2 regions of the Stutzerimonas sp. VN223-3 genome follow, and region 1 is predicted to be linked to the other one. Evidence: predicted binding sites of a transcription regulator. Region 1 holds the regulator's gene; the other holds the start of a gene.
What was found. The regulator sigma-54, encoded in region 1, starts transcription at its own class of promoters, with help from an activator protein. The targets are predictions, from matches to a motif close to ANTGGCATNNANNTTGCTNT.
Positions count from the first base shown of each region.

Region 2: D7241_RS03670 (flagellar hook-length control protein FliK) is a predicted target of sigma-54. The motif match lies at 3,017-3,036, and genes of this name have one in related genera.

Region 1 is NZ_RBEC01000002.1:1,441,411-1,451,773, forward strand. It holds gene D7241_RS15280 (HPr family phosphocarrier protein) at 1-241, opposite strand, end outside; gene rapZ (RNase adapter RapZ) at 250-1,107, opposite strand; gene ptsN (PTS IIA-like nitrogen regulatory protein PtsN) at 1,242-1,706, opposite strand; gene hpf (ribosome hibernation-promoting factor, HPF/YfiA family) at 1,713-2,021, opposite strand; gene D7241_RS15300 (RNA polymerase factor sigma-54) at 2,100-3,611, opposite strand; gene lptB (LPS export ABC transporter ATP-binding protein) at 3,760-4,485, opposite strand; gene lptA (lipopolysaccharide transport periplasmic protein LptA) at 4,485-5,033, opposite strand; gene lptC (LPS export ABC transporter periplasmic protein LptC) at 5,020-5,592, opposite strand; gene D7241_RS15320 (HAD family hydrolase) at 5,601-6,122, opposite strand; gene D7241_RS15325 (KpsF/GutQ family sugar-phosphate isomerase) at 6,123-7,103, opposite strand; gene D7241_RS15330 (ATP-binding cassette domain-containing protein) at 7,358-8,173, shown strand; gene mlaE (lipid asymmetry maintenance ABC transporter permease subunit MlaE) at 8,166-8,963, shown strand; gene mlaD (outer membrane lipid asymmetry maintenance protein MlaD) at 8,963-9,421, shown strand; gene D7241_RS15345 (phospholipid-binding protein MlaC) at 9,433-10,083, shown strand; gene D7241_RS15350 (lipid asymmetry maintenance protein MlaB) at 10,076-10,363, shown strand, end outside.
Region 2 is NZ_RBEC01000001.1:786,830-797,192, reverse strand. It holds gene fliM (flagellar motor switch protein FliM) at 18-989, opposite strand; gene fliL (flagellar basal body-associated protein FliL) at 1,002-1,535, opposite strand; gene D7241_RS03670 (flagellar hook-length control protein FliK) at 1,733-2,980, opposite strand; gene D7241_RS03665 (Hpt domain-containing protein) at 3,114-3,422, opposite strand; gene D7241_RS03660 (SpoIIE family protein phosphatase) at 3,500-5,206, opposite strand; gene D7241_RS03655 (STAS domain-containing protein) at 5,207-5,512, opposite strand; gene fliJ (flagellar export protein FliJ) at 5,701-6,153, opposite strand; gene fliI (flagellar protein export ATPase FliI) at 6,157-7,515, opposite strand; gene fliH (flagellar assembly protein FliH) at 7,505-8,293, opposite strand; gene fliG (flagellar motor switch protein FliG) at 8,310-9,326, opposite strand; gene fliF (flagellar basal-body MS-ring/collar protein FliF) at 9,319-10,363, opposite strand, start outside.

The sequences.
Region 1 (10,363 bases):
GTGCGATCAGCGCATCGATCGCCTCCTGTTCTTGTTCGCCGTCGGCGTGCAGATGGAGGGTAGTGCCTTTGCTCGCGGCGAGCATCATCACCGCCATGATGCTCTTGCCGTCGATCAGGCTGGCCGGGCAGCGCCCGACGCGGACATTGCAGGGAAACTGGTTGGCAACGCCAACGAACTTGGCTGCCGCACGGGCGTGCAGGCCCAGTTTGTTGATGATGGTGATTTCGCAAGACGGCATGTGGATTCCTAAGCCAGGTCTCGGTGGCGCACCTGAACGTTCTTCAGGGGCTCGCGCAGTGCCTGGCCGAGTCGCTCCGCCAGATAGACCGAACGGTGGTGCCCGCCGGTACAGCCGATGGCAACGGTGACATAGGCGCGATTGCTGGCGGCGAACCGCGGCAGCCATTTGTTCAGATAGACAAAGATGTCCTGGAACATCTCTTCAACATCGGTCTGCATGGCGAGGTAGTCGACGACGGGCTGATCCAGTCCGGAAAAATCTCGTAATTCGGCTTTCCAGTACGGATTAGGTAGGCAACGCACATCGAATACCAGGTCGGCATCCACCGGCATGCCGCGTTTAAAGCCAAAGGACTCGAAGAGGAACGCGGTCCCCGGTTCAGGCTTGTTCAGCAGACGCAGTTTCAGCGTATCTCGCAGTTGGTAGAGGTTGAGGTTTGTCGTATCGAGCGTCAGGTCGGCATGGTCGATGATCGGAGCGAGCAATAGCTCCTCGTCATGGATGGCCTCGGCCAATGAGCGGTTTTCATTCGTCAGCGGGTGCCGCCGCCGAGTTTCCGAGAAGCGCTTGAGCAACGTCTCGTCCGCCGCATCTAGATACAGCACGTCGCACTGAATGTGCCGAGCACGAACCTCGTCAAGCAGCTCGGGAAAGCGCTTCAGCTGACTTGGCAGGTTGCGTGCATCTATGGAGACAGCGACCTGCGGGTGTAGCAGTTCGGTGTGCAGCAATGCTCGCTCCGCCAGCTCTGGCAGAAGCCCGGCGGGAAGGTTGTCGATGCAATAAAAGCCGTTGTCCTCGAGCACATTGAGTGCCGTGCTCTTGCCTGACCCGGAACGGCCACTGACGATGATCAGGCGCATTGCGGAGCGAGGTTTGTCAGGGGGCGGGCTCGAACACGCGAACCATGCTGCATGCGCTGCTGGGTTGAGAATTGGCAGGTTACGGACACGTCTCTTTCCTCACTTTACGCGGGGCGAACAGCCATGCCGTTGCGCTAATTACCGCTCTGAATATCGACGACGGTCTGATACAGGTCCTGCCCGGTGGTGGCTCTGCGCAGGCGCTCACGCACTTCCTCACGGTCCAGCATGCTGGCGATCTGACGAAGCAGTTCGAGGTGTTCGTCCGTCGCCGCTGCCGGTACCAGCAGTACGAAAAGCAAATCGACCGGCGCGCCGTCGATGGCGTCGAAGTCAACCGGTGCGTCGAGCCGTAGCACCGCGCTGAGCGGCGACACGCAGCCGGGCATGCGGCAATGCGGGATGGCGATACCGTTGCCGAAGCCGGTAGAGCCGAGCTTTTCGCGGGCAATGAGGCTTTCGAAGATGGTCTGAGGATCAAGGTCTGGCAGGTCTTGGCCAATTACTTTGGCGATCTGTTCCAGGACGCGTTTCTTACTGCCACCCGGTACGTTCACCAAGGAACGTCCGGGGGTCAGGATATTTTCGATTCGGATCATGATGGGTCAGCGAGCGAGAGCACCCTGGTTATGGTCGAGCTGTTTTTCTTTGTGCTTGATGAGCTGCCGGTCGAGCTTGTCGGCAAGCAGGTCTATGGAAGCGTACATGTCTTCATGTTCTGCGTTGGCGACGACTTCGCGACCGGCAACGTGCAGCGTGGCTTCGGCTTTCTGCCTGAGCTTCTCGACCTGCAGAATCACCTGAACGGCAATGATGCGATCGAAATGTCTTTCCAGTCGCTCGAATTTCTCCTCGACGTAGTCACGCAGGGCTTCTGTGATTTCCAGGTGAAGGCCAGTGATGTTGACTTGCATACTGCATCTCCTTTTGCCACGTGCGAATTGACAGGCTGCGCGCCCGCCACCGGAAGAGATCGACCAGGTCGCCTGGCATTACAACAACCGCTTACGCTCGCTGGACGGCGCGATACCTAATGATTCGCGGTACTTCGCGACGGTGCGGCGTGCAACTTGAATACCCTGTGCCTCCAGTAAACCAGCGATCTTGCTATCGCTCAATGGCTTTTTCAGGTTTTCCGCCGCCACCAGCTTCTTGATGATCGCGCGGATGGCGGTGGATGAGCATTCGCCGCCTTCGGCCGTGCTGACGTGGCTTGAGAAGAAATATTTCAGCTCGTAGATTCCACGAGGGGTATGCATGAACTTCTGTGTCGTGACGCGTGAAATCGTCGATTCATGCATGCCTACCGCTTCGGCGATGTCATGCAGCACCAGCGGTTTCATGGCTTCATCGCCGTGATCAAGGAAGCCGCGCTGATGTTCCACGATCTGCGTGGCGACCTTCATCAGCGTCTCGTTGCGGCTGAGCAGGCTCTTGATGAACCAGCGTGCTTCCTGCAACTGGTTACGCATGAAGGTGTTGTCGGCGCTGGAGTCGGCGCGTTTGACGAAGCCGGCGTACTGAGCATTCACCCGCAGGCGCGGCATCGCATCCTGGTTCAATTCCACCAGCCAGCGATCGTTGTGCTTGCGCACGATTACGTCTGGCACGACGTATTCCGGTTCGCTCGCTTCGATCTGTGAGCCGGGGCGGGGGTTAAGCGTCTGGATCAGGTCCACCACCTGGCGCAGCTCATCCTCCTTGAGCTTCATACGGCGCATCAGAAGGTTATAGTCACGGCTGCCGAGTGTCTCCAGATGATCACTCACGAGGCGTACCGCTTCCCTCAGCCAAGGCGTTCGCTCGGGTAGCTGGCGCAATTGCAGCAGCAGGCATTCGCGCAAGTCGCGCGCGCCGATGCCGGCGGGCTCGAACTGCTGGATTCGGCGCAGCACGACCTCGATTTCATCGAGTTCGATTTCCAGCTCGGGGTCGAACGACTCGAGTACCTCCTCAAGGGTTTCGTCGAGGTAGCCCTGTGGGTTAATGCAATCGATCAGGGTTACGGCGATGAGGCGGTCGGTGTCGCTCATTGGCGCAAGATTGAGCTGCCAGAGCAGATGACTTTGTAGGCTTTCGCCGGCGGAGGTGCGGGTGGTGAAGTCCCACTCGTCGTCGTCACTGCTGGGCAGGCTGCTGGCGCTGGTCTGGTAGATGTCTTCCCACGCGGTGTCGACCGGAAGTTCATCAGGAATGCGATCACCCCAATCGCCTTCTTCAAGGTTTTCCACCGTATTGACGGGTTCTTCGTGATGATTGTCAGGCGTGTCCTGCTCGGTCGAGGTGCTGCTCTCGGGTTTCTTCTCGACCGACTCGGCCATCGGATCGGAGTTGTCGAAGTCGTCTCCGTCCTCTTCGCGCTCGAGCATGGGGTTGGAGTCCAGCGCCTCTTGTATCTCCTGTTGGAGATCGAGCGTGGATAACTGGAGCAATCGTATGGCTTGTTGCAGCTGCGGTGTCATCGTCAGCTGCTGGCCCATCTTCAGGACTAGCGATGGTTTCATGGCAGAGGACTTCGAACCTTATTTGCCGGCGCAACCGCGCCTGTTCCGATTTCGCTGGCGCTGTGCACGCCCGATGTAAGCAAATTATATGCCTGCGAATGAAGCCTTTGCCTAGTCCCGGGCGACGGTGTGAGCGGAAAAATCGGTTTCAGAGACGGAATTCGTGTCCGAGGTAGACTTCCTTGACCAGTTGGTTGGCCAGGATCGCCTCCGCGTCACCTTCCGCGATCAGCTGGCCATCGTTGACGATGTAAGCGGTTTCGCAGATGTCCAGCGTTTCGCGCACGTTGTGATCGGTGATGAGTACGCCGATGCCCTTGGCCTTCAGGTGATGGATGATCTGCTTGATGTCGCCGACCGAGATCGGGTCGACACCGGCAAAGGGCTCGTCGAGAAGGATGAATTTAGGGGCGGTGGCGAGTGCACGGGCAATCTCGACGCGACGCCGCTCGCCTCCGGACAGGCTCATGCCGAGACTGTCACGGATGTGGTTGATGTGGAACTCCTGCAGTAGGCTTTCCAGCGCCTGCTGGCGACCGCTGCGATCCAGATCCTTGCGGGTTTCGAGAATCGCCATGATGTTGTCGGACACCGATAGCTTGCGAAAAATCGACGCTTCCTGTGGAAGATAGCCGATACCGGCGCGGGCGCGGCCATGCATGGGCAGGTGGGTGACATCCTGTTCATCGATCAACACGCGTCCCTGATCGGCTTTTACCAGCCCGACGATCATATAGAAGCAGGTGGTCTTGCCGGCGCCGTTCGGCCCAAGCAAACCGACAATCTGACCGCTCTCGATGGACAGGCTTACATCACGCACGACCTGACGGCTCTTGTAGCTTTTTGCCAAATGCTGGGCTTTGAGAATCGCCATTACTCGGTCTGCTCCGCTGCCGGCTGGTCTTTGCTGCGCGGCTGGATGACCATGTCCACGCGAGGGCGCGGGGTGGTTACGTCGGTATTGGTGGCTCGGCCGGCGTTGACGATCTGGCGCTGGGTGTCATAGACAATCTTCTCGCCTTCGAAGGTGTTGCCTTCCTGGACGACTTTCGCCTGATCGATCAGGACGATGCGCTCGTTAGCTGCGAAATATTGGATGGTCAGTCCATACGCCTTGACGATTTCCTTGTCCACCGCCGGCTTCTGCTCGTAGTACGCGGGTTTGCCAATGGAGGTGAAAACCTCGACATCGCCATTCTCGTTTTGGGTGATCGTGACGGTGTCGCCGGTGATCTTCATGGTGCCCTGGGTAATGACCACATCGCCGCGATATACGGCAACGCCCTGTCGATCGTCCAGCTCCGCGGTGTCGGCCTGGACGCGGATCGGCTGGTTACGGTCTTCGGGAAGCGCATGGGCGTTCGAGCCGAACAGAAAAATGCTCAAGCCGAACAAAAAGGGGAGGGTCTTAACGCAGCTCATGCTGGCCTCTTACGTTGGATAGCAGGAGCATCCTGCCTTCATTCAGATACGCTTTCATGCCCGTGGCAGTGGTCACACCATTTGCGGCGACGATTCTAACGGGTTGGCGGGTCTCGGCATAATCCTTCTCGGGGAGCACCGTCATTCTGCTGGTGGTAATGATTGTCGGACGTCCCTTGGCATCGTTGCGTTCGATCCTGACATCATCGATCAGCTCCACTTCCACACCCTGCGGGCCGACTTCGCCGCGCTCGCTAGTCACATGCCATGGCAGCTCGGTGCCGCGATAAGAATGCAGATCGGGTCGGGTCAGCAGACTTACATCGCTGGCCTTGACGTGCTCCACTTTCTCCGCAGACAGTTCGTAATTACGCTTGCCATCCGGCTGGTACTGGACGGTTCTGGAGTTGATTACGTAAAAGTCGATCGGCGATTCCTCACCTGTGGCCGCAGCCGGTTCCTGCATGAAGCTTTCCGGGCGAATGTTCCAGTAGCCGACTGCTACCAGGAGTAATGCAATCAACAGCAGGATGGCAGGGAAACGGATTCGGCTCAGCATTGAAACCTCTAGAGATAGGCAGCCTGAGCGGCTTCAAGGTTGCCTTGGGCGCGCATGATCAGTTCGCAGAACTCCCGCGCGGCGCCTTCGCCGCCGCGGGCGCTGGTGACCCCGTGAGCGTGCTGGCGAACGAACGCATCGGCGCTGGCGACGGCCATGCCCAGGCCCACCCGGCGGATCACCGGTAGGTCGGGCAGATCATCACCTAGATAGGCGACTTCAGCGTAGTCGATTCCGAGTTCGGCGAGCAGCTCATCGAGGACCACCAGCTTGTCCTCGCGTCCCTGATAGAGATGCTGGATACCCAGGTTCTGCGCGCGGCGTTCGACCACAGGTGTTTTACGACCACTGATTATTGCGGTGCGCACGCCGGAATTGATCAACATCTTGATGCCGTGACCGTCGAGCGTGTTAAAGGTTTTGAACTCGCTGCCATCGACCAGGAAGTACAGCTTGCCGTCCGTCAGTACGCCGTCGACGTCGAAAATAGCCAGCCGAATATTACGGGCGCGCCGCAGTAAATCGTTCACTTACATCACTCCTGCGCGCAACAGATCATGCATGTTCAGAGCGCCGATGGGGCGGTCGTTGTCGTCGACCACCACCAGCGCACTGATTTTGTTGTCTTCCATTATTTTCAGGGCTTCGGCGGCAAGCATGTCGGCGTTGGCTGTCTTGCCGTGGAGGGTCATCACTTGGTCGATAGTGGCCTGGCGTACATCGATGCCTTTATCCAAAGTGCGTCGCAGGTCGCCGTCAGTGAATACTCCGGCCAGGCTGCCGTTGCCTTCTATGACCACGGTCATGCCGAGACCCTTCTGAGTCATCTCAAGCAGCGCATCGCGTAGAGAAGTACCGCGGGTGATCTGGGGCAGGCGGTCGCCCGAATGCATGACGTGCTCCACTTTGAGCAGCAAACGCCGACCAAGTGCGCCGCCAGGGTGCGAAAAAGCGAAATCTTCCGCGGTGAAGCCGCGCGCTTCCAGAAGGGCGATCGCTAGGGCGTCACCGAGTACTAGGCTGACGGTGGTCGAGGAGGTGGGCGCGAGATTTAGTGGGCAGGCTTCGATGGCGACGCTCGCGTCGAGGTTGACCGCCGCCGCCTTGGCGAGCACCGAATCGGGGTTGCCGGTCATGCTGATCAGGGTGATGCCGAGGCGCTTGATCAGCGGTAGCAGTGTCACTATTTCGCTGGTGGAGCCCGAGTTGGACAGGGCGAGGACCACGTCGTCTCGGGTAATCATGCCCATGTCGCCATGACTGGCTTCGGCCGGGTGAACGAAGAATGCGGTGGTGCCAGTGCTGGCGAGGGTGGCGGCAATCTTGTTGCCGATATGGCCCGATTTGCCCATGCCAACCACGACGACGCGTCCTTTGCAGTGGAGGATAAGCTCGCAAGCCTTAACGAATTGCTCGTCGATGCGGGTCTTGAGTTCTTCGACCGCGTCTATCTCCATGCGGATAGTGCGCTGGGCAGTCTCGATCAACTGGCTGCTCTGGCTCATGTTCACGTCATCGTCTGAATTAAAACGCGGGATTATAACGGCAAACCGATCGCCGCTCACCGAAAAGCTGCAGTTCCGAATAGCCGCTTGCGAAGCTAAACCCTCGCTGAGTGACATGTGCTCGCTCATGCGCCGACACAGTCGCGTGTTGGGGCGCTTGGCAGCGCGGTGCTATAGTTCGCCGCCGAAAATGGTCGCCGCGAAGTATCTCCGGAAAGCTGGGGGGCGTCTGATTCGCAGACTGTAGCCAAGGAGAGCCAATGAGCGCCGCCAACGCTAACGCCGTCGAGCTGAAGGGTGTCACCTTCAAGCGCGGGGAGCGGAGCATTTTCAACAACGTCGATATTGTCATACCGCGAGGCAAGGTAACGGCCATCATGGGGCCGTCCGGCTGCGGCAAGACGACACTGTTGCGCCTGATTGCGGCCCAACTCAAGCCGGCCAGCGGCGAAGTTTGGGTGGCGGGAACCAACCTGCCGACCCTGTCGCGCCGTGAGCTGTTCGATATGCGCAAGCAAATGGGCGTGCTGTTTCAAAGCGGCGCGCTGTTCACCGACCTCGATGTATTTGAAAACGTTGCGTTTCCGTTGCGCGTGCATACCAAGCTGCCGGAAGAGATGATTCGTGACATCGTGCTGATGAAGCTACAGGCAGTAGGGCTGCGGGGTGCGATCGAGCTGATGCCTGATGAGCTATCCGGTGGGATGAAGCGCCGTGTGGCTTTGGCGCGCGCTATCGCGTTGGACCCGCAGATACTCATGTACGACGAACCCTTCGCTGGCCAGGACCCCATTGCTATGGGCGTTCTGGTGCAGTTGATTCGCCTGCTCAATGATGCGCTGGGTATCACCAGTATCGTGGTTTCCCACGATCTGGCCGAAACCGCCAGCATTGCCGATTACATCTATGTGGTTGGCGATGGCCAAGTGCTCGGGCAGGGTACGCCTGCCGAGCTTCGCGAATCGGCCAGCCCACGTATCCAGCAGTTCATGAGAGGCACGGCAGACGGCCCGGTGCCTTTCCATTTCCCTGCACCGGCCTATGCCGACGACCTGTTGCGAGGCTCCGATGCGTAAGCGCTCCTTGATCGAACGAGTCCGTCTGCTCGGTGAAGCCGGCATGAATGTGGTGGCCGCGCAGGGCCGCGCGACGCTGTTTCTATTCCACGCGCTGTTCGGCCCTAGCGGCTTGAGCAATCGCTTTTCTCTGCTGATCAGACAGCTTTACTCGGTTGGGGTGCTGTCGCTGGCAATCGTGGTGGTGTCGGGAATTTTCATCGGGATGGTGTTGGCGCTGCAGGGCTATAGCATTCTCAACAGTTATGGATCCGAGCAGGCGGTGGGGCAAATGGTGGCCCTTACGCTGCTGCGCGAGCTAGGGCCGGTGGTCACCGCGCTGCTGTTCGCCGGACGCGCCGGGTCGGCGCTGGCTGCCGAGATTGGCAACATGAAATCCACCGAACAACTGTCCAGCCTGGAAATGATCGGCGTCGATCCGCTGAAGTACATAATTGCGCCGCGGCTGTGGGCCGGTTTCATCTCGCTGCCGTTGCTGACCGTGATTTTCAATGTGGTCGGCATCTGGGGCGGTGCGATGGTTGCGGTGGATTGGCTTGGCGTATACGAAGGCTCGTTCTGGGCCAATATGCAGAACAGCGTCACCTTCACCTCGGATGTGCTCAATGGAGTCATCAAGAGCATGGTGTTCGCCGTGGTAGTCACCTGGATCGCGGTGTTCCAGGGCTACGACTGCGAGCCGACTTCCGAGGGGATCAGTCGCGCCACTACCCGAACCGTGGTCTACGCCTCGCTGGCGGTACTCGGCCTCGACTTTATTCTGACCGCGTTGATGTTTGGAGATTTTTGATGCGTATCCGCACCCTGGAAATCGGTGTTGGCCTGTTCCTTTTGGCGGGCGTGCTGGCTCTGCTATTGCTATCGCTGCGGGTCAGCGGGCTGAGCGTCGATAGGACCGACACCTACAAGCTTTACGCTTATTTCGACAATATTGCCGGTCTCAGTGTCAGATCCAAAGTAACCATGGCCGGCGTGACCATCGGCACGGTGACCGCAATCGACCTGGATCGCGAGAGCTACACCGGACGTGTCACGCTGGAAGTGCAGAAGGATGTCGACATCCTGCCGGCCGACTCCACTGCGTCGATTCTGACCGCTGGGCTGCTGGGCGAGAAGTACGTAGGCATCAGCGTGGGTGGCGAAGAAGAGACGCTAGGAGACGGCGATACCATTCGCGATACCCAGTCGTCGCTAGTGCTGGAAGACCTGATCGGCAAATTTCTACTCAATTCGGTAAACAAAGAGTGAGGAGTGTTCATATGATGACTGTCCTGCGTCGCGGCTTGCTGGTATTGCTCGCTGCCCTGCCTCTACTGGTTCAGGCGGCCCCGAGCGCCCATGAAGTGATCGAGCGGACCACAGATGAACTGCTCGCCGACCTTAAGGCCAACAAGGAGCAGTACCGTCAGGATCCGAATGCCTTTTACGACTCGCTCAACGAGATTCTCGGCTCGGTGGTCGATGCCGAAGGAATTTCCCGCAGCATCATGACCGTGAAGTACTCGCGCGGCGCCAGCCCTGAGCAGATGAAGCGCTTTCAGGAGAACTTCAAGCGCAGCCTCATGCAGTTCTACGGCAACGCCCTGCTGGAGTACGACAATCAGCAGATCCGGGTGCTACCTGCGAGCGGCAAGCAGGATGCCGAGCGCACCAGCGTTGGCATGGAGGTGACGGGTCGCCAGGGCGAGATCTATCCGGTCTCCTACACCATGGTCAATCAGAACGGCGAATGGCTGGTTCGAAATGTGATCATCAATGGCATCAACATCGGCAAGTTGTTCCGTGACCAGTTCGCCGACGCCATGCAGAAAAATAATGGCGATCTGGACAAGACCATCGAGGGCTGGGCCGAAGTGGTCGCGCGGGCCAAGGACACCGAAGCCGGTCAGCAGGCGGCGGGCGATGAGTGATGGGCGTGTCGAGATGGGCGCTGGCGGCGAGCTGCTGCTCTCCGGCGTGCTCGATTACCAGTCCGGCCCGGCTTTACGCCGTGACGGCCAGGCATTGATCCGTGCGAGTAACGGCGAACGGCTGCTGATCGACTGCTCATCGGTAGAGAAATCCAGCAGCGTCGGGCTTTCCCTGTTGCTGGCTTTTAGTCGAGATGCAATCGGGTCGGGCCGGGAGGTGGAGATCGTTGGTATGCCCAGCGATATGCGTGAAATTGCTAGGGTGTCTGGCCTGCTGAAT
Region 2 (10,363 bases), on a different contig from region 1:
ATTGAATTGGGGCTGGATCAACGTGGTCGCAATACGGATTCCAGCACCTGCAGGGCCAGGTTGCCCTTGTGCGCACCTAGCTTGACCTTGAAGGACGGCATGCCGTTGGCGCGCATGATCATGTCTTCGGGCATTTCCACCGGTATCACGTCGCCCGGTTGCATGTTGAGAATGTCGCGCAATTTGAGTTGGCGCCGCACAACCGTCGCACTGAGCGGCACATTCACGTCGAGGATGTCCTCGCGCAGGGCGTTGACCCAGCGTTCGTCCTGGTCGCTGACATCCGATTGGAACCCGGCGTCGAGCATTTCGCGGATCGGCTCGATCATCGAGTACGGCATGGTCACGTGAAAGTCGCCACCGCCACTGTCGAGTTCGATATGGAAGGTCGAAACCACCACCACTTCGCTGGGGCTGACGATGTTGGCCAATGCCGGATTCACTTCCGAGTGCACGTACTCGAAGTTGACGTCGAGCACCGCGTGCCAGGCTTCCTTCAGATCGACGAAGGCCTGGTCCAGCACCATACGCACGACGCGCAGTTCGGTCGGCGTGAACTCGCGCCCCTCGATCTTGGCGTGCCGACCGTCGCCACCGAAGAAGTTGTCAACGAGCTTGAACACCAGCTTGGCGTCGAGGATAAACAGCGACGTTCCGCGCAGTGGCTTGATTTTCACCAGATTGAGGCTGGTCGGCACATACAGCGAATGCACGTACTCGCCGAATTTCATTACCTGCACGCCACCCACCGACACATCTGCCGAGCGACGTAGCAGATTGAACATGCTGATGCGGGTGTAACGGGCGAAACGCTCATTGACCATTTCCAGCGTAGGCATGCGCCCACGGACGATGCGGTCCTGGCTGGTCAGGTCGTAACTTTTGATGCTGCCCGGTTCGGCATCGCTCTCGGTATCGACCAGACCATCGTCCACACCGTGCAAAAGCGCATCGATCTCGTCTTGCGAGAGCAGGTCTTGAACAGCCATCTACAGCGACCCCTATTGCAATACGAAGTTGGTGAACAGCACTTGCTCGATGGCAAGCTTGCCGATTTCCTTCTGCGCCAGCTCCTGAACGCTGGCAGTGGCCTTCTGCCGCAGCATCTCCTGTCCTACCGGCGTGGCCAGGGTGGCGAACTCCTGACTGGAAAACAGCATGACCAGTTGATTGCGCAACAGCGGCATGTGTTCCTTCAGCGCATCGAGCGCCGCCTGATCGCGGGACATCAGCGCCACGCTGACCTGCATGTAACGCTGCCGGCCACCGGTATTACTGAAGTTGACGATGAACGCCGGCGCCAATACTTCATAGATCGCCGCCTGGTGCTGTGGTGCCGCCTGAGTATCAGCGGACTCGTCCGATTGTTGTTCAGTGTCGCCCCGGCTCATGAAGTAAATGGTACTGCCCACCGACACCCCGACCGCCAGCAACAGGCCAAGCACGATCAGGATAATCAGCTTGAGCTTGCCTTTGCCATCCGGAGCTGCAGCGCCAGGATTCGCTACATCTGGAGGTCCCTGTTTCTTAGCCATGCCAAATATCCGTCATCACGCGTGATTTCACTCGCATCAAAGCGTTACGAGCAACTGCTGTGCCAAAGTATCGACCAGGCAAGGGGCGCCGTAAACGATTGCCGGACGCCCCGGCTGATTTCTGACGAATAGTCAGTCGACGAAAACAAGAAAACCGGGCGTCTAGCCCGGTTTTCGGTTGTCGGCAAAAACGATTGTCAGGCGTAGTAATCCACGAGCCCGCGATCACCGCTGATACGGCTGCTGCTGATCTCCATGGTGCCGTGAGTGAATTCATCGTCCCCGCCAGCCAGCCCGCCGGTCGCAGCACTCTTGCCGCGCGACTCGCCGCCCCCTTCACCCTGCCAACCGCGCGAGAGGGACTGGTCCGAAACGTTCACGTCCATGGTCATTCCCTGTTGCGCGAACATGTCGCGCAATCGCTGCATCTGTCCTTCCAGCGCATCGCGGACACCCGCATGAGGGCTGAGGAAAGTCACCTGGGTCTGGTCCTTGTTCATGTCGATGCGAACTTCCATGCGGCCCAATTCGGCCGGGTCGAGCTGTATCTCGGCGGATTTGAGGTTCTGACTCGACAACCACATCACCCGATCGACCACCGCCTCGGTCCAGCCCGATTGCTGAATTTGCACTGGCTGTCCGGGTACGAGCGTCGACCGCTGTGCCTGCTGGGCCTGGTTCTGCTGGGTGATCGCCTGGGTCAGCGGATTGAGCCGGTTGGCTGCGGCATCGGCTGCGCTTGTGCGGCTCTCCTTCGGCGCGTCCAGCTTGTCGAGCAACTCACCGAAACCCTCTTCCAGCGAGAGCTTGTCGAGATCTTCGGAAAACTCCTCGCCTGCCAGCAGGCTCGCCGGGAGCACGTCCTGCGCATCCGCTGACGCTCCATCCTGCATAACGAGGTCCGAGAGCGGAAGCTTCTGCGTCGCAGACTGAGTCTCGAGCAACGCGCGTTGGCCGACCAATGCCTCCTCGCCCTCGCCCTCAGCATTTATCGCGGTTGCCTGTGCCTGAGCCAAGCCAGCCAGGAACTCGCCGCCGGTCGGCGGCTGCGCGGCCAGCGGATCGTCAGTGACTTCACCCTGCCCGCCCATGCCCAGCAGCAATAGCGGGTCCAGCTCCGCTTCGTCGCTTTGCGCGGCGTCATCAGCCGCCACCTCGTCACCAGGCAATTCGTTGCCGGCCTCGGCCGTATCCGGCTTTTGGGTGCCGCCCGCCTCGGCAGTTTCCTGACTTGGCTTCTCGTTCACCGGCTTGTCACGGGCAGGCTTTGCCGCAGCGTCCGAGCGCTCGGCCGGTTTGGCCTGGCGCTCTTTCGCGTAAACGTTCGCGAAGCTGGAAGGCTCGTCCCGGCTGGCTTGTGGGGCTGGTTTGGGGGACGCGCTCGCAGCCTTGGCGGCAGCCGTAGGCGTCTTGATATTGAGCAACAGATCGGGGGAAACGGCCATGGGTCTTTCCGCTGAGATTGATGACGTGCGTTTTCTAAAGCAAAGTCCAGGCCAGCGGCGCTACCCATCTGTTCTTGCCCACCACGATGGGCTTGATGGAGATGATGCGAGTGCGACGAAGAACGCAAAAAAATCAGGCAAGCCCGCCAAAACGCTGGCGTTCGGCACGATAGAGAATGCGCACAATGGCGAACTCACGCTCGATGCGCTCGATCAGCTCAGGCGCATCGCCAAGCTGTTCACGTCTTGCGAACTCTTCCAGTTCGCGACAAAGTTCCGCCAGCAAGGCTGCGCCCATGTTGCTGCAGCTCCCCTTGAAGCTGTGCGCGGCTTGGCGAAGGCTTTCCGCCTCGCCTCCCTGGCAGGCGTTCTGCAACAGGCGCAGCCTTTCTTCCGAGTCGACCAGAAAGGTGTCCAGCAGCACCGGATACTCCGCTTCCATCACTTCCTGAAGGGTCGCCAGCACGCTACTGTCGAGATGATCGACCACAGTTGTGCTCCTGGCTGCAAAGCGTTGAATTATGCATGACCGCCCCAGTGGAACTCCACGCTCATGCCCTTGCCGTCCGGCTGCCAATGGAAGTGCTCACTCAGTTGGCGAATCATCCGCAACCCCCTACCTCCTAGACATTCAGCGCAGTACTGCTTGCTTAACGCCTGCTGCACATCGAACCCCGGCCCGCTGTCACGCACCCCGATACGCAAATAGCCTTTGGCCCCTTCGGATTTAATGTCCAGATCGATCGACACACAGCCTTCCGTCAACTCGTCCAGCCGCCGCTGACGCTCACGGTAATATTTGGCGAAACCCTCGGCATCGCACTTCAAAGACGAGTCGAGTAAAAGCACCCCATGTTCCAGCGCATTGGCATAAAGCTCGGTCAGCACCGTATAAACGGTGCCGGCGCGGTGGCGCAACGGCGGGATCTGCAGAAACAACTGCATCATCAGTGGCAATGGGTTCGATGTGCGCAAGCTGGCGGGACGGAGCTCGAAGCTCGCCGACCAATCCATCGGCCGTAACTGGCGCGCGCCAAGTGGGAATATGCCTAACGGTGGGATGTCGGTCGACGCCATTTCTTCGGTCATGCTCACTTCGACCAGGCTCAGGTCGTCAAGTATTTGACCGTGAAAGGCGTGCAGCGCCTCTTGGATTTCGTCGAACAGCAGAGCCGGTTCGCTGTTTGCATCCATCACCGCCAGCAGACGCTGCTCGCCAAACAGCTCGTCATCGATATTGCTGATTTCCAGTACGCCATCGGACATCAGCAGCAAGCGATCACCGACTTCCAGTGGCAACGTGTCGAAGGCATCGTCGAAGGTCGAAGCACCGAGCACGCCAAGCGGCAGATGCCGGGACGGCAGTGGCAGCCGCTCTCCATTGGATGCCTTGAGCAGATATCCGTCCGGCAATCCGCCATTCCATACCCGTAGCGTGCCATGTTTGAGGCTGATATCCAGCAGTGCCGCACAGCAGAACATTTCTACCGGCAGGATAAGTTTCAGCTTGGCATTGATCTCGCGAAGGATGTCATTGCTCGAATAGCCCTTGGCGGTCATTCCGTAAAAGGTTTCGGCCAACGGCATGGCACCGATCGCAGCGGGCAAGCCGTGTCCGGTGAAATCGCCCAAAAGCACGAACATTCGCTCGGCAGGCGCCTGCGCGGCCAGCAACAAGTCGCCGTTGAACAATGCGCGAGGGGACTGGCGGTAACGGATGTTCGGCGCATTGAGGCAACCGGCGTGGGCGACCTTGTCGAAAATGGCTTTGGCGGCGCGCTGTTCGTCGAGCAGTTGCTGATTCCGGCGTGCGATCAGATCGCGCTGCTCCAACACCGTCGCCTGCAGTCGGCGCAGGCGATACATGGCCTGAATCTTTGCTTCGAGGATGACTGGGTTGTAAGGCTTGGCGATGAAGTCGTCACCGCCTGCTTCGAGGCAGCGCACCAGCGCCTCATGCTCCGTCAGCGAGGTGAGAAAGATGATCGGTACCAACTCATTGCCAGCCAGGCGCTTAATCTGTCGCGCAGCCTCTAAACCGTCCATCACCGGCATCAGCGCGTCCATCAGCACCAACTGTGGCCGCTCGCGCTCGAACAGCTTTACCGCTTCGGCGCCATTCTCGGCAGTCGTCACCCGGTGCCCCTGACGACTGATGATGGCTGCCAGCAGCATGCGGTCGGCAACGCCATCCTCGGCGATGAGTATGGAAAGCCGACCCGACATTCAGGCGATCACGAACAATTGTTCGAAATTGGAAACCGCAAGGACCTTGCGTACATCTGGATTGCAGTTGATCAGGCGGATGTCGGCCTTATCGCCGCCGCCGTGATCGCGCAACAGCAGCAACATGCCAAGAGCGGAGCTGTCGAGGTAAGTGGCGCCACAAAGATCCACCACGTAACGCTGCGCGGTGCTGCCAGCGCGCTGATACGCATCGCGAAAGGCCTGATGGGTATTGAAATCGAAGCGCCCCTGGATGGTAATCGTCAGCTCCTGTCCATCTGCCGATAGCTGTGAACTGATGGTCATGTAGCACTCCCTGATCCGAAACGAGGTCGTGGCTGCCGCCACGGCTGTCGTGTTAGCTGGATAGGCGCTGGCGCATTCGCCGGTGGCGCCTCGTCCAGCCTGCGTCTGCGGCTTCTATGCCAGCCGTGCTGTAACAAAGAAGCTAAAGCTAATGAAGATTTAGCATTCAAAGCCCTGCGCAGCAAGGTTCAGCCCTGTTTCGGCCGGCCCGCAAGGCGCTGCGAAAATTCATCGAGCAGCTTTTGCTCGCGCTTGTCGGCCGCCGTTCTCGCTTCCTGCAGGTAACGCTCGACCAGTTTGCGCAGGCCGTCCAGCCGCGCACGTCGCTGTTGCCACTGATCGCGCAGCTTGTCGAGATTGTTGCGGTGCCAATCCAGGCTGCGTTGCTGCTGCCCGATGGCCGATTCGAGTTGCGAAAGGAATCGCTGGTAGTTCACCAGCCATTGGCCGGACACGCCCTGGCTGCCCTGGCTCATCCACTGCTGCTGGTAATCGCTGAAATACTGGCGCAATTCGCCCAGTTTGGCTTCGGCCTGGGATAGCTGGGTTTGACCCTGACCGAACAGACGCGCGGCATCGCGCTCGGCGCGCTCGGCCATGTCGATCACTGGCGCCAGACGGGCTGCACGACTTGCCGACAAGGCTTAGCTCGCCGCTCTGGGGTTGAATACGCTGGCCAACGCTGCTTCGCTCTGGGCCAGGGACTCGGCCTCGTTCAAGCCCTGTCGAAGATAGCGGACCATCTCTGCCTGACGCGCGATGGCCAAATCCGTCTCGGGATCGCCGCCGGGCACATAGGCACCGACGCTGATCAGATCGCGGCTCTGCTGGTAGCGTGACCACAGCTGTTTGAACCGCTGCGAATGGCGCACATGCTCAGCACTGACCACCTGCGGCATGACCCGGCTGATGGAGGCCTCGATGTCGATAGCCGGGTAATGACCCTCTTCAGCGAGGCGCCGCGACAGCACGATGTGACCATCGAGCACGCCGCGCGCAGCATCGGCTATAGGGTCCTGCTGGTCGTCGCCCTCGGACAGTACGGTATAGAACGCGGTGATCGAGCCACCGCCCTCTTCGGCGTTACCAGCACGCTCCACCAGGCTCGGCAGCTTTGCAAATACCGAAGGCGGATAACCCTTGGTCGCCGGCGGCTCGCCAATGGCCAGCGCGATTTCCCGCTGGGCCTGGGCAAAGCGGGTCAGCGAATCCATCAGCAACAGGACGTTCTTGCCCTTGTCACGGAAATATTCGGCGATGCGCGTGCAGTACATGGCTGCGCGCAGCCGCATCAGCGGCGCATCGTCAGCTGGCGACGCCACTACCACGGAGCGCTTGATACTTTCCTCGCCTAAGATGTTCTCGATGAATTCCTTGACCTCGCGGCCACGCTCGCCAATCAGCCCGACAACGATCACGTCCGCCTCCGTGAAGCGGGTCATCATGCCCAGCAGCACGCTCTTGCCGACGCCGGTGCCGGCGAACAAGCCGAGGCGTTGACCGCGACCGACCGTCAGCAAGCCGTTGATACTGCGGATACCAACGTCCAGCGGTTCGCTGATGGGGTGGCGCTTGAGCGGGTTGATCACCGGGCCATCCATCGGCACCCAATCCTCGGCCTTCATACCGCCCTTGCCATCCAGCGCCCTGCCGGCGCCATCGAGCACCCGACCGAGCATCGAGGTACCCATCGGCAGGCGACCGGTATTGGCAAGCGGCACGACACGCGCACCCGGCGCGATGCCGGCCAGACTGCCAACCGGCATCAGATAAAGCTTGCCGCTGGAAAATCCCATCACCTCGGCTTCGACCTGGGTCGGGTGATAGCTGTCCTCGTTGATCACCAGGCAGCGGCTGCCGACAGCAGCACGTAAGCCTTCAGCCTCCAGCGTCAGGCCAACCATACGCAACAACCGACCCTCGAGGATCGGTTGGCTGGGTAGTTTGATCGCCTCGCCGTAGGTTTCGAAGCGCTTGGCAAAACTGGTGCGCTCAAGACGCATCGGGCCGCTCCGTATTCGAACTCAGATCCAGCTGCAAATCAGCCTCGGGCGGGCTGGTAGCGTTTTCGCGCTGTTGTTCGAACAGCTGCTTGATGGCCTGACCCAGACGCGTTTCGACGCTGGCGTCGATACGGCTCTGTTCGGTTTCTATTCGGCAACCACCCGGCAGCAGCTCGCTGTCTTCGACGATCCGCCAGGTCTCTTCGTGGCGCTCACGCAGCGCCTTGACCAGTTCGAAATCCTGCGGGTTGATATGGATTCGCACGTTGCTGGCACCCATTGGTAGCAGCTTCAACGCATCGCGCAAAACCTGACGGATCTGGCTGGAGTCGACCAGCAGGTCGCGTTGAATCACCTCGCGGGCCAACTGGCTAACCAGCGTGACCATGGCGTGTTCGAGGTTGCGATCCTGATCAGCGATGGGCTCGAGCAATTGCGTCATCACTTGCTCCAAGCTGGCGAGCTTGGGCGCCAACGCCGCGTCGGCCTCCTGCCTGGCCTTGAGCTGGCCGGCGTGAAAGCCATCTTTTTCGCCCGTGCTGAAACCTTCGTTATAGGCTTCCTGACGAATCGCTTCGAGTTCGTCGAGCGTCAGCGGTTTGACTTCCTCGACTGGAACATCCTCGCTGTGCGACAGGTCTTCAACTTCCTCCGGATCGTCGCCCGTCTGTAGCTCTTCCGGCTCCGCGCCTAGCGGGTCGAAGCTCGGCAAGGCCCAGCGGTTGAAGGCGTTGACATCCTTTGCGCGGATGACGTCGCTGGGGTTTTCCTTGGACATCAGGGTTATGGCTCGCTTAGATCATTTCTTCGCCGCCCTTGCCGCCGAGAACGATCTCTCCGGCTTCGGCCATACGGCGGGCGATGGTAAGAATTTCCTTCTGGGCACTTTCGACTTCGCTGATGCGCACCGGCCCCTTGGCTTCCAAATCGTCGCGCAGCAACTCGCCAGCGCGCTTGGACATATTCTTGAATACTTTTTCCTTGATACCTTCGTCAGCACCCTTGAGCGCCATCACCAGCACATCGGAGGATACTTCGCGCAGCAGTATCTGGATGCCCCGGTCGTCGACATCCGCCAAGTTGTCGAAGACGAACATCAAGTCTTCTATCTGTACCGACAAGTCTTCGTCGACGTCGCGGATGGCGTCCATCAGTTGGCCTTCGACCGAGCTATCGAGGAAGTTCATGATGTCCGCGGCCCGCTTGACGCCGCCCAGCGTCGCGCGGGTGGTGTTGGCGTTGCCGGAGAACTGCTTCTCGAGGATCAGGTTGAGTTCCTTCAGCGCCGCCGGTTGTACGGTATTGAGCGACGACACCCGCAAAACGATGTCGAGCCGCACCTTGTGATCGAAATGCGATAGCACTTCACCGGCCTGGTCAGGATCGAGATACGCCACCACAATCGCCTGGATCTGCGGGTGTTCGTAGCGAATCACATCGGCGACCGCGCGCGGCTCCATCCATTTCAGGCTGTCCAGGCCGCTGGTGTTGCCACCCAGCAGGATGCGATCGATCAGACCGCCCGCCTTGTCCTCACCCAGCGCCTGGGTGAGCATCTTGCGAATGTAGCCATCAGCGCCCACGCCGAGGCTGGTCTGGTCGCCAACGATCTCGACGAATTCACCCATCACCCGCTCGACTTGCTCGCGATGAATGTTGCGCATCTGTGCCATCGCCGTGCCGACTCTCTGTACCTCTTTTGGCCCGAGGTGGCGCAGCACTTGGGCCGCATCGGCCTCGCCCAGCGACAGCAGCAGAATCGCGGCCTTGTCGACTTTGTTCATCTTGACGGGAATTCGAGCGTCACTCATCAGCGTTGATCCACTCTTTGACGACCTGAGCCACCCGGCCCGGATCTTCAGCTACCAGATTCTTGATGGCATTCAGTTGCGCATCGTATCCCTCGGTCGGGCTCGGTAGCATGATGCTCTGGGGCCCGCTCAGGCTGACCCGATCATTGACTAGCGAACCGTCCATTTCATCCATGCCGCCCAGTTCGGCGTCACCACCGACAGGCTGAAGCTCCTTGCCCTTACTAGCATTGGTCAGGTTATTCAGCACTGGCCGCAAGACGCCGAACACCAGCACCAGGATGAACAGCACGCCGAGCACCTGTTTGACGATGTCCCAGAACCAAGGCTGCGAGTAGAACGGGATATCGATGAAGGTTTCGTCCAGCGAATCGGCAGCGAACGGCGCGTTGATCACGCTGACGCTGTCGCCACGGCTGGCGTCGAAACCGACGGCGTTCTGCACCAGGCGAGTGAAGCGCGCCAGTTCTTCAGCGGTCAGCGGTACACGTGTAGTCTGCCCATCCGCTGAGACCGTCACCTGGTCGTCGAGTACCACGGCAACCGACAAGCGGCGCAGGCGACCCTGTTGCTGCTTGGTGTGACTGATGGAGCGGTCCAGCTCGTAATTGCGGGTCGATTGCTCGCGTTTGTCTGCCGGATACGGCGCCAGCATCGGCTGGCCGGTTGCCGGGTCCATCACCTGCTGCCCGTTGGCATCCAGCAACGGCTGTCCGGGAGCGACGGCACCAGCAGCGTCCTGTCCCGCCAGCGCGTTTTCCGGAGCCGTCGCCGGGCCCGGTGGCTGGTTGCTCAGTGCACCCGGAACGCCTTGCGGGCCGAGGCTGCTTTGGCGCTGCTCGCTGACGCTCTGCTCACTTCGCAGGGCAGGCTGGTCCGGATTGAAGGTTTCCGAGGTAGATTCCACCGCGCTGAAATCGACGTCGGCGGAGACCTCGGCCTTGTAGCGACCATTGCCCAGCACCGGCTGCAGGATGTTGTGTATGCGTTGGGTGTAGAGGCTTTCCATACGACGGCTGTAATCGAATTGCTTGCCG